Regions from separate parts of the Actinoplanes sp. NPDC051633 genome, predicted to be linked through region 2. Evidence: riboswitches for the same ligand, from Rfam matches in the RefSeq annotation. Region 2 holds a riboswitch; the other holds the start of a gene.
What was found. A riboswitch is a leader RNA that binds a small molecule or an ion and turns the genes downstream of it on or off. The one in region 2 is predicted to bind cobalamin.
Positions count from the first base shown of each region.

Region 1 (7,491 bases), on a different contig from region 2:
CATCGTCAACGGCCTGCACCCCACGCTGCCGTGGCGCTACTACCCCAAGGTGCTGCGCGAGCTGAAGGCGGCGCTGCCGGACGTCAAGCTCAAGTGCTTCACCGCGACCGAGGTGCAGTGGTTCGAGAAGATCAGCGGGCTGCCCGCCGACGAGATCCTCGACGAGCTGATGGACGCCGGGCTCGAGTCGCTGACCGGCGGCGGCGCCGAGATCTTCGACTGGGAGGTCCGGCAGCACATCGTCGACCACAACTGCCACTGGGAGGACTGGTCGCGCATCCACCGCCTGGCGCACAGCAAGGGCATGAAGACGCCGGCCACGATGCTCTACGGCCACATCGAGGAGCCGCGCCACCGGGTCGACCACGTGATGCGGCTGCGTGAGCTGCAGGACGAGACGGGTGGCTTCGCGGTCTTCATCCCGTTGCGCTACCAGCACGACTTCGTCGACTCGCAGGATGGCGTGGTGCGCAACCGGATCCAGTCCCGCACCACGATGGCGGCGCCGGCCGAGTCGCTCAAGACCTTCGCGGTGTCCCGGCTGATGTTCGACAACGTGCCGCACCTGAAGAACTTCTGGGTCATGCACGGCCTGTCGGTGGCCCAGCTGTCGCTGAACTTCGGCGTCGACGACCTCGACGGCTCGGTGGTGGAATACAAGATCACCCACGACGCCGACTCCTACGGCACGCCGGCCACCATGCACCGGGAGGACCTGCTCAACCTGATCTGGGACGCGGGCTTCCAGCCGGTGGAGCGCAACACCCGCTACGAGGTGGTCCGCGAGTACGACAAGCCGACCTCGCTGGCCGAGCGTCGCAGCGAGCCGCAGAAGGTCTGGGCGTAGGCTCTTTGTCGTCATGACCGAGACCAGGAGTGAGCGGCGTCCGCGCCGCGGGCCCGACGGCCGGCTGGCCACCTTCCCGGATCTGGCCGGGGTGGCGCTGGCCGGGCTGGTCTGCGGCTTCGTGGTGCTGCTCGTCTTCGAGGGCGTGATGTCGCTGCTGCGGCTGTCCGAGTTCGGCGACGCCAGCGGCTGGATCGCGCTGGTCCTGCCGGTGTGGCTGTTCACCGAGGAGTTCCGGGCGGCCGGCTGGGGCGCGGGCCGGATCATCGTGGCGATCCTCGGCGCCGGCTTCGGTGTGGCGATCGGCATGACCCTCGCCGGTCTCAGCGCCGGTCCGTTCCCGCCGCTGGTCAGCGGCGCGATCGGCGCTCTCGGACTGACCGTGGTCTACAGCGCGGTCTGGTTCTACGGTCTGCGGTGGCTGAGCCATCGCATCGGTGGATAGATCCGGAGATTGCCGTGCCCCCATCCGTCAAATACACCCTCGGACGTCTCGGACTGTTCCTGCTCTTCCTGGTGCTGCTCCTGCCGGTGCCGCTGAACTTCCTGGTCAAAGTCATGATCGCGTTCGTGCTGTCGGCGATCGCGTCGTTCTTCGTGCTGACCAAGTGGCGCGACGAGATGGCCGAGCGGCTCGGCGAGACGGCGGCGAAGCGCAAGGCCGAGAAGGAGCGTCTGCGGGCCGCGCTGGCCGGGGACGAGTCGGCCGCCGCGGTCGGCGACCGAGTTGACCGCGTCGACCAGGCCGATCCCGGCAAGGGATAACGCGCGGTTAGGGGGCTAGTCGGCATGGCCCCCGGATATTGCCAACGGTCTATGCCGGGTGGTGAGGTGACGGAAACCCCTTCCCCCGGAGGTCGTTCATGAGACGACGAATCACCGTGACGCTGTCCGCCGCCGTCCTGGCCGCCGCCGTCGTGTCCGGCGCCGCCCTGGCCGCGGCCGCCCCGGCCGGCGCGGAGCCCGGCCCCGAGGCCTCCGCGCAGTACGAGGTCTTCGACGTGCGCACCTCGGCGCAGCGCAGCCTGGTGGCCCGCACCGGCGCCGCGATCGACGGCGCCGAGCACGCCGTCGTCACCGTCACCGCGACCAGTGCCGAGGTCAAGTCGATCCGCGCGCTGGGCTTCAAGGTGGAGCGAGTCCCCGACTCGCTGCCGCAGGGCGCGATCGGGACCCTGGACTTCCCGTCCCGCGACGCCGCTTTCCACAACTACAGCGAGCAGATCGCCGAGGTGAACCGCGTGGTGGCGGCGTACCCGGCGATCGCCAAGAAGCAGACCATCGGGACGTCCTACGAGGGACGTGCCATCGTCGCGGTGAAGATCTCCGACAATGTGGCCACCGACGAGAGCGAGCCCGAGGTCCTCTACGACGCGCAGCACCACGCGCGCGAGCACCTCACCGCCGAGATGACCCTCTACCTGCTCAACGAGTTCACCTCGAAGTACGCGACCGACTCCCGCGTCCGGTCCACCGTGGACTCACGCGAGATCTGGATCATCCCCGCGGTGAATCCGGACGGCTCCGAGTACGACATCGCCACCGGCAGCTACCGCTCGTGGCGCAAGAACCGGCAGCCCAACGGCTCGTCCCGCAACGTCGGCACCGACCTGAACCGCAACTATGGCTACAGGTGGGGCTGCTGCGGTGGCTCGTCGGGCAACACCGGCTCCGACACCTACCGCGGCACCGCGGCCTTCTCCGCGCCGGAGACCCGGGTGGTGCGGGACTTCGTGAACAGCCGCGTCGTCGGCGGGGTGCAGCAGATCAAGGCGGCGATGGACTTCCACACGTACTCGGAACTGGTCCTCTGGCCCTTCGGGCACACGACCGCGAACACCACGACGGGCATGAACGCGGACCAGAACAACACGTTCGCGACGCTGGGCCGTTCGATGGCCGCGACGAACAACTACACCCCGGAGCAGTCGAGCGATCTCTACATCACCGACGGCGACCTGCTCGACTGGCTGTGGGGCACGCACAAGATCTTCGCCTACACCTTCGAGATGTATCCGCGGTCGTCCTCGGGCGGCGGGTTCTATCCGCCGGCCAGCGTCATCGCGCGGGAGACCAGCCGCAACCGGACCGCGGCGCTGCTGCTCGCCGAGGCGGCCGACTGCCCGTACAAGGTCATCGGCAAGGAATCCACGTACTGCTGATTCATCGCTTGCGTTGCAAAGCTACCTGTCGTAGCTTTAGGGCTATGACAGGTAGTTTTCATGCCTAGGGCAGGACTTTCCCGCGCCGCCGTCGTCGACGTCGCGCTGGCGCTCGTGGACGAGAAGGGCGTCGAGGCGCTCAGCCTGGCCGCCGTCGCCGACCGGGCCGGGGTGGCCGCGCCGTCGCTCTACAAGCACGTGGGCAGCCTCGCCGACCTTCGTGAGCTGATGGCCGAGCAGGTGATCAAACAGGTCACCACGTTGTTCGCCGGCGAGGTGATGGGCCGCAGCGGCGACGAGGCCGTCGCCGCGTTGCTGCGGGCCTACCGGGCGTACGTGCTGGCGAACCCCGGACGATATGCGCTCGCCCCGCTCGACCCGCTGCGCGGCTCCCCTCAGCTGGCGCGAGCGGCCGGCGACCTGCTGGACGTGTTCATCGCGGTGGTGCGCGGCTACGGGCTGACCGAGTCGGCGGCCACGCACGCGATCCGGCGGATGCGGGCCGCGGCGCACGGCTTCGCAAGCCTCGAGGCCGGCGGCGGCTTCGGCCAGCCCGAGGACGTCGACGAGTCGTACGAGATGCTCGTCGACATGGTCCTGCGGAGCCTGCGATGAGCGGGGTGATCGCATTGGCCTTCGCCGGGGTGATGTTCCTGCTCTACCCGGCGGTGCGGCCGTGGAACGACGAGACGACCCAGGCGGGCGCGCAGGCGTCGATGGGCTCGGACGCGTGGGTGGCATCGCACTTCTTCGCGATGCTCGGCTTCATCGCGGTGCCGCTGGCTCTGCTCGCCCTGCGCCGGGTGGTGCCGGGCAGGCTGACCACGGCGGCGCTCCTGACCGGCTGGATCGGCGCGGGCCTGACGCTGCCGTACTACGGCGCGGAGGACTTCGGCCTGCACGGCGCGGCGCTGTCCTCCACTGCGGACCTGGTCGCCCTGGCCGACGACGTCCGGTACGGCCCGGTGGCGGCGACGACCTTCGCGGCCGGCCTGGCGTTGCTGGCGGCGAGCGGAGTTCTCACAGCGGTGGCGGTGTGGCGCTCAGGCGTGCTGCCGCGCTGGGCGGGCGTGCTCTTCGGTGTGGGCCTCGCCCTGTTCATCCCGCAGTTCTACCTGGGGCCCGCGGCCCGCATCGCGCACGGGGTCCTCCTGGCCGTCGGCTGCTGGCTGCTGGCGACAACCTGGTGGCGCTCTCTACAGGTGTCGGCGAGCCTCGGCCGCGAATCGCGGCAGTCCGGTCCGGTCGAGCAACGCCAATAGACCGGGCACGGTCTTCGGCTCACGCCGGTGCGCGGCGGCTTGGGCGATCAGCGCACGTACGGTCCGGGCGGGGTAGAGGTCGAGCTGGTCGAGGAGGAAATCGTCGGGATGCACAGCCTCCACGTCGAAGGGTTTCAGCGCTTCCGCGCCGAAGTCCGACATGTTGAAGGTGACGATGACCTCAGCGTTCGCGCGGGTGGCCGCCGCCAGGACGTGCCGATCTTTGACGTCGTTGGTCATCCGATCGATCAGCGACTCGTATCCCTGGACCATCGCGTCCGGGAACGCATCGGTCATCAGGCGTATCCGACGGTCGACGGGCCCCGCGGGCAAACCGCGCTTCGTCAAGTTGCGCCGCAGCTCGGCCATCACGTCGGCGGACCAAAGTGGGCGGAAGGCTTCCTGCTCTGCGAGACGCAACAGCGTGTCGCAAAGGTAGGCGGGGTATAGAACGCAGGTGTCGAGGAACGCTGGAAAGGCCATCGTGTCGGGTTATCTCGTGGCCTCTGGGGTTGTGGTGGCGCCGTACAGGCCCATGTCCTCGGCGTCTGCGGTCATCTCGTCCAGCGCCGACCGCCGCTCGCTGCGGGTGCGGCTCTGATAATCGACCACGTCGGCAAGGAGCAGGCGCCGGTGCCGGCCGCGCCTCGTGTACGGAATGAAGCCCTCGGTCAGCAGGCGCACCAGCGTCGGCCGGGAAACACCGAGCAGATCGGCGGCCTCCTGAGTGGTCAGCATGGTGTTGTGCGGCGCGAGCGTGATCGCCATCCCCTGGGACAGGGAGTCGACCACCAGCCGCAACAGCTCGTGAAGCTCGTCGGGCAGCACGAGCTCGGAACCGTCCGGACCGATCAGCCGAGCTCCGGCGCGGCCGCCGGGCCCGGCCAGCTCGCGCGCCAGTCGATTCAGGTCGGAGAGATCCTCCGGTGGAAAGACCGTCCGCTCTTTCGTGCCCATACCCATGACCACCAGCGTAGCGCTATTCGAACAAAACGAAAGTGCTAGCGTTCTGGGGACCGCGTCTCAGCGAAGCCGGTGGGAAACCGGCGCTGTCCCGCAACTGTGATGCCCCCGGATGAGGGGTCTAGCCAGGTCGCCTGGATGCCGGTCGCGAACCAGCGCTCTCGGGGAGGGGCGCCTCGCGGACGGGACGTTCTCCAGCACCTTGCCCTGTCGGCGAAGCACCACAAGCCCGGCCGACAGGAGGAAGCATGAACAGACGTCTGCTGACCACGGTGATCGCCGCCGCCACCCTTTTGCTCGCAGGGTGCGCCGGTGGTGACGACGACGGCGGGGCCACCGGCCCGGCGCCCAGCGCCAGTGCCGCGTACCCCGTCACGGTCGGATCTCTGACCTTGGACAAACGGCCCGAGCGGATCATCTCGCTCACCCCGACGGCGACCGAGATGCTCTTCGCCATCGGCGCGGGACCGCAGGTCACCGCCGTCGACGACCAGTCGAACTACCCGGCCGACGCGCCCCGCACAGACCTGTCCGGCTTCAAGCCGAACGCCGAGGCCATCGCCGCGAAGAACCCCGACCTCGTGGTGCTCTCCGACGACCTCAACAAGATCGTCGACCAGCTCACCAAGCTCAAGATCCCGACGTTCCAGACGCCGTCGGCCAAGTCGCTGGACGAGACCTACAGCGAGATCGGGCAGCTCGGCACGCTGACCGGGCACCAGGACGAGGCGACCGCGCTGACCGGCCGCATGAAGGCCGACATCGACAAGATCGTGGCCGGGGTGCCGAAGCGCGACAAGGCGCTCAGCTACTACTACGAGCTCGACCCGACACTGTTCACGGTCACGTCCAAGACCTTCATCGGGTCGGTGTTCGGCAAGTTCGGCCTGGTCAACGTCGCGGACCCGGCCGACGCAGACGGCAGCAAGAACGGCTACCCCCAGCTGTCGCAGGAGGCGCTGGTCAAGGCCAACCCGGACATGATCTTCCTCGCCGACAGCAAGTGCTGCGCGCAGTCGGCGGCGACGGTGAAGGCGCGCACCGGCTGGTCGCAGATCACCGCGGTGCGGACCGGACAGGTCATCGCGCTGGACGACGACATCGCGTCACGCTGGGGGCCGCGAGTGGTCGACCTGGTGCAGGCCGTCGCGGACGCGGTGGCCAAGGTCCCGGCGTGACATCCCGGCGCGGGCCGTCCGGGCTGCGACCCGGGTGGCTCGTGGCCGGCGTGGTCGCGGTGCTGATCGCGCTGATCGCGGGCGTTTCGTTCGGCTCGGTGGGGCTGCCGCCGGCCGACGTCGCGGCCGAGCTCCTCAACCTCATCCCGGGGGTACGCGTACACAGCGGCCTCTCGGAGCGAGAGGTCGCGATCATCACCCAGCTGCGTCTACCCCGCGTCGTGCTGGGGCTGCTCGTCGGCGCGATGCTTGCGCTGGCCGGCGCCGCGTACCAGGGTGTCTTCCGCAACCCGCTCGCCGACCCCCACCTGCTCGGGGTGGCGGCCGGCGCGGGCCTGGGCGTCACCGCGGTGATCGCCACGCGCGCTGCGACCGGCGACGCGACCGCGAACCTGCCGATCGGCGTGCCGCTGGCCGCCTTCCTGGGCGCGCTGATCGCGGTGGCGCTGACCTGGGTGCTCGGCGCGACGGGTGGGCGCGGGCGCACCCCGGCGACGCTGATCCTGGCCGGGGTGGCGGTGTCGGCCTTCCTGGCGGCGGCGCAGACCTACCTGATGCAGCAGCAGGTCGACACCCTGCGCCAGGTCTACAGCTGGTTGCTCGGCCGGCTGGCGACCGCCGGCTGGCACGATGTGCTGCTGATCCTTCCGTACGCGCTGATCACGGGCTTGATCGTGCTGTCGCAGCGGCGGGAGCTGGACGTCCTCACGGTCGGCGACGAAGAAGCCGCCAGCCTGGGCCTGCACCCGCAGCGCAGCCGCTATCTGCTGCTGGTGGCCGCCTCGCTGGGCACGGCGGCGGCGGTGTCGGTGTCCGGCCTGATCGGGTTCGTGGGGATCATCGTGCCGCACACGCTGCGCCTGCTGGCGGGGGCCAGTTATCGGATCCTGCTGCCGCTGTCGGTGCTTTTCGGCGGTGCGTTCCTGGCCTTGACGGACGTGGTGGCGCGCACGGTGGCCGGCGAGGCGGAGCTGCCGATCGGCGTGGTGACGGCGTTCTTCGGAGCGCCGTTCTTCGTCCTGGTCCTGAGGACGAACAGGGCCGTCGCGCCGTGAAGCCCGCGGCCGCTGTCCACAGGC
Region 1 is NZ_JBFAZH010000049.1:5,737-13,227, forward strand. Features, by position in the region: gene mqnE (aminofutalosine synthase MqnE) at 1-847, shown strand, start outside; gene AB0M20_RS05245 (hypothetical protein) at 861-1,292, shown strand; gene AB0M20_RS05250 (DUF4229 domain-containing protein) at 1,307-1,612, shown strand; gene AB0M20_RS05255 (M14 family metallopeptidase) at 1,711-3,009, shown strand; gene AB0M20_RS05260 (WHG domain-containing protein) at 3,070-3,624, shown strand; gene AB0M20_RS05265 (hypothetical protein) at 3,621-4,271, shown strand; gene AB0M20_RS05270 (PIN domain-containing protein) at 4,206-4,754, opposite strand; gene AB0M20_RS05275 (helix-turn-helix domain-containing protein) at 4,764-5,234, opposite strand; cobalamin riboswitch at 5,265-5,388, shown strand; gene AB0M20_RS05280 (ABC transporter substrate-binding protein) at 5,483-6,412, shown strand; gene AB0M20_RS05285 (iron ABC transporter permease) at 6,409-7,467, shown strand.
Region 1: another riboswitch for cobalamin. It lies ahead of AB0M20_RS05280 (ABC transporter substrate-binding protein); the one in region 2 lies ahead of AB0M20_RS10010 (VWA domain-containing protein).

Region 2 (7,491 bases):
CTGCCCGACTAACCTCGGCGCATGGACGTCGTGATCGCGATCGACACCGGGACCACCGCCACCAAGGGCGTCGCCGCCGGGCTCGACGGCGAGCTGTGCGCGCACACCAGCGTGCATTACCCCCTGTCCGTGCCCGGCCCGGGCCGCGCGGAGCTGGACGCCGACCAGCTGCTGGCGGCCGCGGTGGAGGCGCTGGCCGAGATCGCCAAGCAGTGCCGCGACCGTGGTGACCGCGTGGCGGCGGTCAGCCTCAGCGCCTTCCTGCACGGCCTGGTGCCGATGGACGCCGCCGGGAAGCCGCTCGGGCCGCTGGTCACCTGGGCGGACGGCCGGGCCGCCCGGCAGAGCGAGAAGCTCGCCGACCGGGCCAAGGCGCTGCAGGCCCGCACCGGCACCCCGGTGCACCCGATGTCCCCCCTGACCAAGCTCGCGTGGTGGCGGGAGAACGACCCGTCGACGCTGCGGGACACCCCGCGCTGGGGCGGTGTCAAGGAGGTCGTGCTGGCCGGGCTGACCGGCGAGTTCCTCCTGGACCTGTCGGTGGCGTCGGCGACCGGCCTCTACGACATCCACGAGCGGCGCTGGGACGACGAGGCGCTCGACATCGCCGGCGTGCGGGCCGGCCAGCTCGCCGAGGTGGTGCCGACCACACTCGCCCGGACGCTCAAGCCGGAGATCGCCGACGCGACCGGCCTTCCCCGGGACACCCCGCTGATCGTCGGCGCCGGCGACGGCCCGCTCGCCAACCTGGGCGTCGGCGCGACCCCGGCCGGTGTCGCGGCGGTCTCGCTGGGCACCAGCGGGGCCCTGCGCACGGTCGTCGACCGGCCCACCTCGGACGAGGCGGGACGGCTGTTCTGCTACGCGCTCACCGAGGACCGCTGGGTGATCGGCGGCGCGGTGAACAACGCCGGGTCGGTGATCCGCTGGGCCGGGCAGAGCTTCGCCGCCGGGTTCGCCCGGCCGGGCGCCGAGGGCGAGGACGCGGACGAGATCGACGCGGCGCTGTTGACCGAGGCGCAGACCGCGCCGCCCGGCAGTGGGGGCCTGCTGTGCCTGCCGTACCTGCTGGGGGAGCGGGCGCCGTGGTGGCGGTCCGGGATGCGTGGGGCGTACCTCGGCCTGCGGCGCGAGCACGGCCGGCCGCACCTCGTCCGGGCAGCGGTCGAGGGCGTGTGCCAGCAGCTCGCGCTGGTCCGTGACTCGCTCGAGGTGGCGGGCCCGGTCACCGAGGTCCGTGCCACCGGTGGGGCGGTCGCCTCCGATCTGTGGGTGGGCGTGCTGGCCGCCGCGCTGGACCTGCCGGTGTCGATCGCGGACACCCCGGAGGGCACTGGGCTGGGCGCGGTTCTGCTCGGCTGGCACGCGCTCGGCGAACTGCCCGACCTCGACCAGGCGGCGGCGCTGGTGGACATCGCGGAGCCGACCGTGCCGGATCCGGAGAACGCCGCCCTCTACAAGCGGCTGCGACCGCTGATCGAGCAGTCCGCGCTGGCCGTGGCCGACCTGGTGGCCGAGTTGGACAAGATCGCACCGGAGCCGTTGCCGGACACCGAGGAGGCGGTCTCGAACGCGTCACATTGACGGCGTGACCGTCCGTCGGGTTGAGTGGCGGTCGAGCGGTCGCGGAGGAACCCGGTGCGAGTCCGGGACGGTCCCGCCACTGTGATCGGGCCCCTTGCCGGGCCCGGGAGTCAGGAACTCCGGCCGCTCTGACATTCCGCCATGCGGGCGTGGACACCCGCCGGAAGGGGATCGTTCGTGCAGCCGCCATACCCGTTCTCGGCCGTCGTCGGCCTCGACGACCTGCGCCTGGCCCTGCTGCTCACCGCGGTGTCACCCGCCGTCGGCGGGGTCCTGGTGCGGGGTGAGAAAGGCACCGCGAAGAGCACGGTGGTGCGTGCGCTGGCCGGGCTGCTGCCCGAGGTCGAGGTGGTGCGTGGGTGCCGCTTCGCGTGCGATCCCGGTACGCCCGACGCGGACTGCCCCGACGGCCCGCACGACGCCGCCGCCCCGCACGGGCCGCGTCCCGCCACCCTGGTCGAGCTGCCGGTCGGCGCCACCGAGGACCGCGTCGTCGGCACCCTCGACATCCAGCGCGCCCTGGCCGACGGGGTGAAGGCGTACGAGCCGGGCCTGCTGGCCGCCGCGCATCGGGGCGCGCTCTACGTCGACGAGGTCAACCTGCTGCCCGACCATCTGGTCGACCTGCTGCTGGACGCGGCGGCGATGGGCCGGGCGCACGTCGAGCGCGACGGTGTCTCGGTCAAGCACGCGGCCCGCTTCCTGCTGGTCGGCACGATGAACCCGGAGGAGGGCGAGCCGCGGCCGCAGCTGGTCGACCGATTCGGGCTGGTGGTGACGGTGGCCGCGCCGCGCGATCCGGGGCAGCGGGCCGAGGTGGTGCGGCGTCGCCTGGCCTACGAGGCCGACCCCGCGGCTTTCGCTTCCCGCTTCGCCTCCGCGGACGCCGCGCTCGCGGAGCGGATCGCCGCCGCCCGCACCGCGGTGTCGTCGGTGGCGCTGCCGGACGCGGAGCTGGACCGGATCGCCAAGATCTGCCTGGCGTACGGGGTGGACGGCATGCGCGCCGACATCGTGGTGGCCCGGTGCGCGGTGGCGCTGGCGGCGTGGCACGGCCGGGCGACCGTGACCGCCGACGACATCCAGGACGCCGCCCGGCTGGCCCTGCCGCACCGGCGCCGCAAGGATCCGCTCGACCCGCCCGGCAGCGACGAGCAGCGCCTGCAGGACGCGCTGGACGCGGCCGGTCAGGACGATGACGACGACCCACCGCCCCCGCCGCCCCCGCCGCCGGGCGAGCCGGATCCCACACCGCCACCACCATCGTCGCCACCGACGCCGCCGGGCGGCGAGACCGATTCCGCGCCGCCGCCGCCGGTCGAGTCGGGTGCGGACGAGCCCGGCGCGGGCGAGCGGCCGAAGCAGGCCGTGGGCGCCGAGTCGCTCGCCGCCGCCGGGCAGGCGTACCGGCCGCGGACTCTCCGGATCGCCAAGCGTGGCGCCGCCGGGCACGCCGGGCGGCGGTCGCCGTCGCTGGCGCGGCGCGGCCGGGTCGCCGGCTCCCGCGAGCCGCGCGGCAAGCTGGCCGGCGCGCCCCACCTGCCCGCCACCCTGCGCGCCGCCATCCACCGCGGCTCCCGCACGGTCGACCCGCGTGACCTCCGCGAGGCCGTGCACGTCGGCCGCGAGGCGAATCTGGTGCTCTTCGTGGTGGACGCCTCGGGCTCGATGGCCGCCCGCAAGCGGATGGCCGTGGTCAAGACCGCGGTGCTGTCCCTGCTGCGCGACGCCTACCACCGGCGGGACCGGGTCGGGATGATCACGTTCCGGGGCCGGACGGCCGACGAGGTGCTGGCGCCCACGTCCAGCCATGAGGTCGGCGTGCTGCGGCTGGCGACGCTGCGCACGGGTGGGCGTACCCCTCTGGCTCTGGGTCTGACGGCCGCCGCCAACACCATCGCGACCGAACGACGGCGCGATCCCCGCCGCCGGCCGCTGTTGATCGTCGTGACCGACGGCCGGGCCACCAACGGGCCGGACCCCGCGACGGTCGCGCCGCGCCTGGCGGGCGTCCCGGCGGTGGTGGTCGACTGCGAGTCCGGGCCGGTGCGGCTGGGCCTGGCCCGCCGCCTGGCCGCCGTCCTCGGCGCCGACCTGGTCCCCCTGGAAGCCCTGGAGGCCGCCTGATGCCGCAGGGGAGGGTCGAGGTCGTGCCCGACGACGGGCTGACCACGCGGCAGCGACGCCGGCAGGCCGTGCTGGCCGTCCACACCGGACACGGCAAGGGCAAGTCGACGGCCGCGTTCGGGATGGCGTTGCGGGCCTGGAGCGCGGGCTGGGACATCGGAGTGTTCCAGTTCGTCAAGAGTCCCAAGTGGAGGGTTGGCGAGGAGACGGCGCTCAAGGCGCTCGGCGAGCGGATCACCTGGCACAAGATGGGCGAGGGCTGGTCCTGGATCCAGCGGCCCGGCACCGAACGCGACCACGCCGTCGAGGCGGCCGAGGGCTGGGCGCAGATCAAGCGGGACCTGGCCGCGCAGACGCACTCGTTCTATGTGCTCGACGAGTTCACGTACCCGATGAAGTGGGGCTGGGTCGACGTCGCGGACGTCGTCGGGACCCTGGCCGCGCGCCCCGGCACCCAGCATGTGGTGATCACCGGCCGCGACGCGCACCCCGACCTGATCGCGGCGGCCGACCTGGTCACCGAGATGACCAAGGTCAAGCATCCGATGGACGCCGGCCGCAAGGGACAGCAGGGCATCGAGTGGTGAGCGTCCCGCGGGTGGTGATCGCGGCGCCCGCGTCGGGGCACGGCAAGACGACCGTGGCGACCGGGCTGCTGGCGGCCTTCGCCGCGCGCGGCCTGACCGTGGCGCCGTTCAAGGTCGGGCCCGACTACATCGACCCCGGCTACCACGCCCTCGCCGCGAACCGGCCGGGCCGCAACCTCGACCCGGTGCTGTGCGGGGAGGAGCTGATCGGGCCGCTGTTCGCGCACGGGTCGGCGGGTGCGGACCTGGCCGTGGTCGAGGGCGTGATGGGGCTGTACGACGGGCGTACCGGCGCGGGGGAGACCGGCTCGACGGCGCAGGTGGCCGCGCTGCTCGACGCGCCGGTGATCCTGGTCGTGGACGCCGCCGCGCAGGGCCGGTCGGTGGCGGCGCTGGTGCACGGCTTCCGCAGCTTCGGCAACGCGCGGATCGCCGGGGTGATCCTCAACCGGGTCGGCTCCGACCGGCACGAGGGCATCCTGCGCGACGCGTGCGAGGAGGTCGGCACGCCGGTGCTGGGCGCGCTGCGCCGGGCGGACGCGGTTGCGGCGCCCTCGCGGCACCTCGGCCTGGTCCCGGCCGCCGAGCGGCGCGACGAGGCCCTCGCATCCGTGGCCGCGCTGTCGTCGCTGGTGGCCGCGTCGGTTGATCTGGAGGCGGTGCTGGCGGTGGCCCGGTCCGCGCCGCCCTTGGCGGCGACGCCGTGGAGCCCGTCGGCCGCGGAGCCGGTGCCGGGCCGTCCGGTGGTCGCCCTCGCGGGCGGTCCGGCCTTCTCCTTCGCGTACGCGGAAACGGCCGAGCTCCTCGCCGGCGCGGGCGCCGACGTCGTGACCGTGGATCCCTTGCGTGACACGGCCCTCCCGCCGAACACCCGGGCGCTGGTGGTCGGCGGCGGCTTCCCCGAGGTGTACGCGTCGGAGCTGTCCGCCAACCTCTCCCTGCAGAAGGACGTCGCCCGCCTCACCGGCCCGATCGTCGCCGAGTGCGCCGGCCTGCTCTGGCTCTGCCACACCCTCGACGGCGCGCCGATGTGCGGGGTGCTCGACGCCGACGCGTCGATGACCCCGACGCTGACCCTCGGCTACCGCGACGCGGTGGCACTCACCGACAGCCCCCTCGCTCCGGCCGGCACCCGCGTCACCGGCCACGAGTTCCACCGCACCACGGTGCACCCGCGCTCGGGCCTGCTGCTGTCCCCGGCGGGCGGCGCGGCGTGGGCGTGGCGGGGCGCGGACCCGGAGGGTTTCGCCACCCCGGCCCTGCACGCCTCCTACCTGCACCTGCACTGGGCCGGAAACCCGGCCATGGCCCGCCGCGTGGTGGCCGCGGCCGGCGCTCGACGTAGCCTCAGTTGACCGGCCGGCGGGCGTCGGCGCGCGGTGCCGGACGGGCCCGCGCACGGCCCTGTCTCGGCTGTGCCGGTGGGGTGATCACGAGGCCGCCGGGCACCGTCGGCGCGTTCCACGGAGTCCGGTCGCGCGGGGGCAGGTCGCGTGGGGGCGCGTCGAAGTGCACGGGTCGCCTCGGCGGAACGGTCGGGAGCGCCGGTAGCTCCGATGCGGTCGCGTCGGCGTGCGCGGACGCGGCGCCGATCCGGATCATGCGGTGCCACCGCAACCGGCCGCCGCCGAGGGCCATGACGGTGGCCTGGACGACGACCAGGTACATCAGCTGGCGGTACACGAACTGCTGCAGCGGCAGACTCCACAGTGGGCGATAGGACTCGCGGTCGAGGCGCAGGGCGTATCCGGCGGTGATCACCTGCAGTGCGGTGAAGCCGAGCCAGACGGCCGCGACCTCCGCCGGTCGCCGGAAGAAGAGCCCGTGGATTGCGTAGATGTCGACCATGGGCGCGGTGAGCGGCAGCAGCACCTGGAACAGCAGCAGATAGCCGAGGCCGCGGCGGCCCAGCCGTCCGGCGGCGCCGCGCTGCACCACGGCCCGGCGGTGCTTCCACATCGCCTGCATCGTGCCGTAGCACCAGCGGTACCGCTGCCGCCACAGCTGCCGCAGCGACGCCGGCGCCTCCGTCCAGGCGATCGCCGCGGGTTCGTACACGACCTCCCAGCCCGCCCGGATGATCGCCATGGTGAAGTCGGTGTCCTCGGCGAGGGTCTGGGCCGAGACCCCGCCGACGTCCTCGACGGCCGCGCGCCGGAACGCGCCCACCGCCCCGGGCACGGTCGCCATGCACCGGCCGACGTCGGACATCCGCCGGTCGAGGTTGAAGCCCATGACGTATTCCAGGTGCTGCCAGCGCCCCAGCAGTCCGGTGCGGTTGACGACCTTGGCGTTGCCGGAGACCGCGCCCACCGCGGGATCCCGGAACGGTTGCACCAGGCGGCCGATCGTGTCCTTCTCGAAGACCGTGTCCCCGTCGACCAGCACCAGGATGTCGTGCACGGCGTGCCGGACGCCCGTGTTGAGCGCGGCCGGCTTGCCCCTGTTCGCCTGCCGGATCACGACGACGCCGGGCAGGCCGAGGGCCTCGACGATGTCCGGCGTCCCGTCGGCCGACCCGTCGTCGACGACGATGACCTGCACGCCGGGGTAGTCGCCGGCAACCAGCGACCGCACCGTGCCGGAGATGTTCGCGGCCTCGTTGTGCGCGGGGACGATCACCGAGACGGGACCGAGGTACCGCAAGGGCGCATCGGCGAGCCGCCGGATGCGGCGCACATGCACCCGGCCGCACAGCAGCTGAACCAGCAGGCGCAAGCCGGCCAGGAGCAGCGCCACCAACATCAGGACGATCATCGCCAGAGCCAGCCACGCACCGCCGGACTGAGCGGCCCGGAAAGCCGTCCCGCGCCATCGCTGCCCGGTGGCCGCCTGCGGTGCGGCGGTCAGGCCGAGCGCTTCGGAGACGGTGACGAACCGGTACCCCTCGGCCCGCATCCGGGGGAGGAGGAGTTCCAGGGCACGCACGGTCTCGGACCGGTCGCCGCCGGAGTCGTGCATCATCACCACCGCACCGGCGGACCCGGCGGGCCGGCTCGCCGCCGCGATCGCCGCCGCGCCCGGCCGGCGCCAGTCCTCGGTGTCCAGGTCGGTCAGCACGACGAGATGCCCGGACGCGCCGATCCGGCGGAGAGCCGCGTACTCCTCTCCCGTCACCGCCTCCGGCGTGGACGAGTACGGCGGCCGCATGAGCACCGGTCGCCGGCCGGTGGCCGCCGCGATGGCGTTGTCG
Region 2 is NZ_JBFAZH010000118.1:3,827-11,317, forward strand. Features, by position in the region: gene AB0M20_RS10000 (hypothetical protein) at 1-12, shown strand, start outside; gene AB0M20_RS10005 (gluconokinase) at 22-1,584, shown strand; cobalamin riboswitch at 1,596-1,727, shown strand; gene AB0M20_RS10010 (VWA domain-containing protein) at 1,762-3,711, shown strand; gene cobO (cob(I)yrinic acid a,c-diamide adenosyltransferase) at 3,711-4,298, shown strand; gene AB0M20_RS10020 (cobyrinate a,c-diamide synthase) at 4,292-5,653, shown strand; partial or broken gene AB0M20_RS10025 (bifunctional polysaccharide deacetylase/glycosyltransferase family 2 protein) at 5,646-7,491, opposite strand, start outside.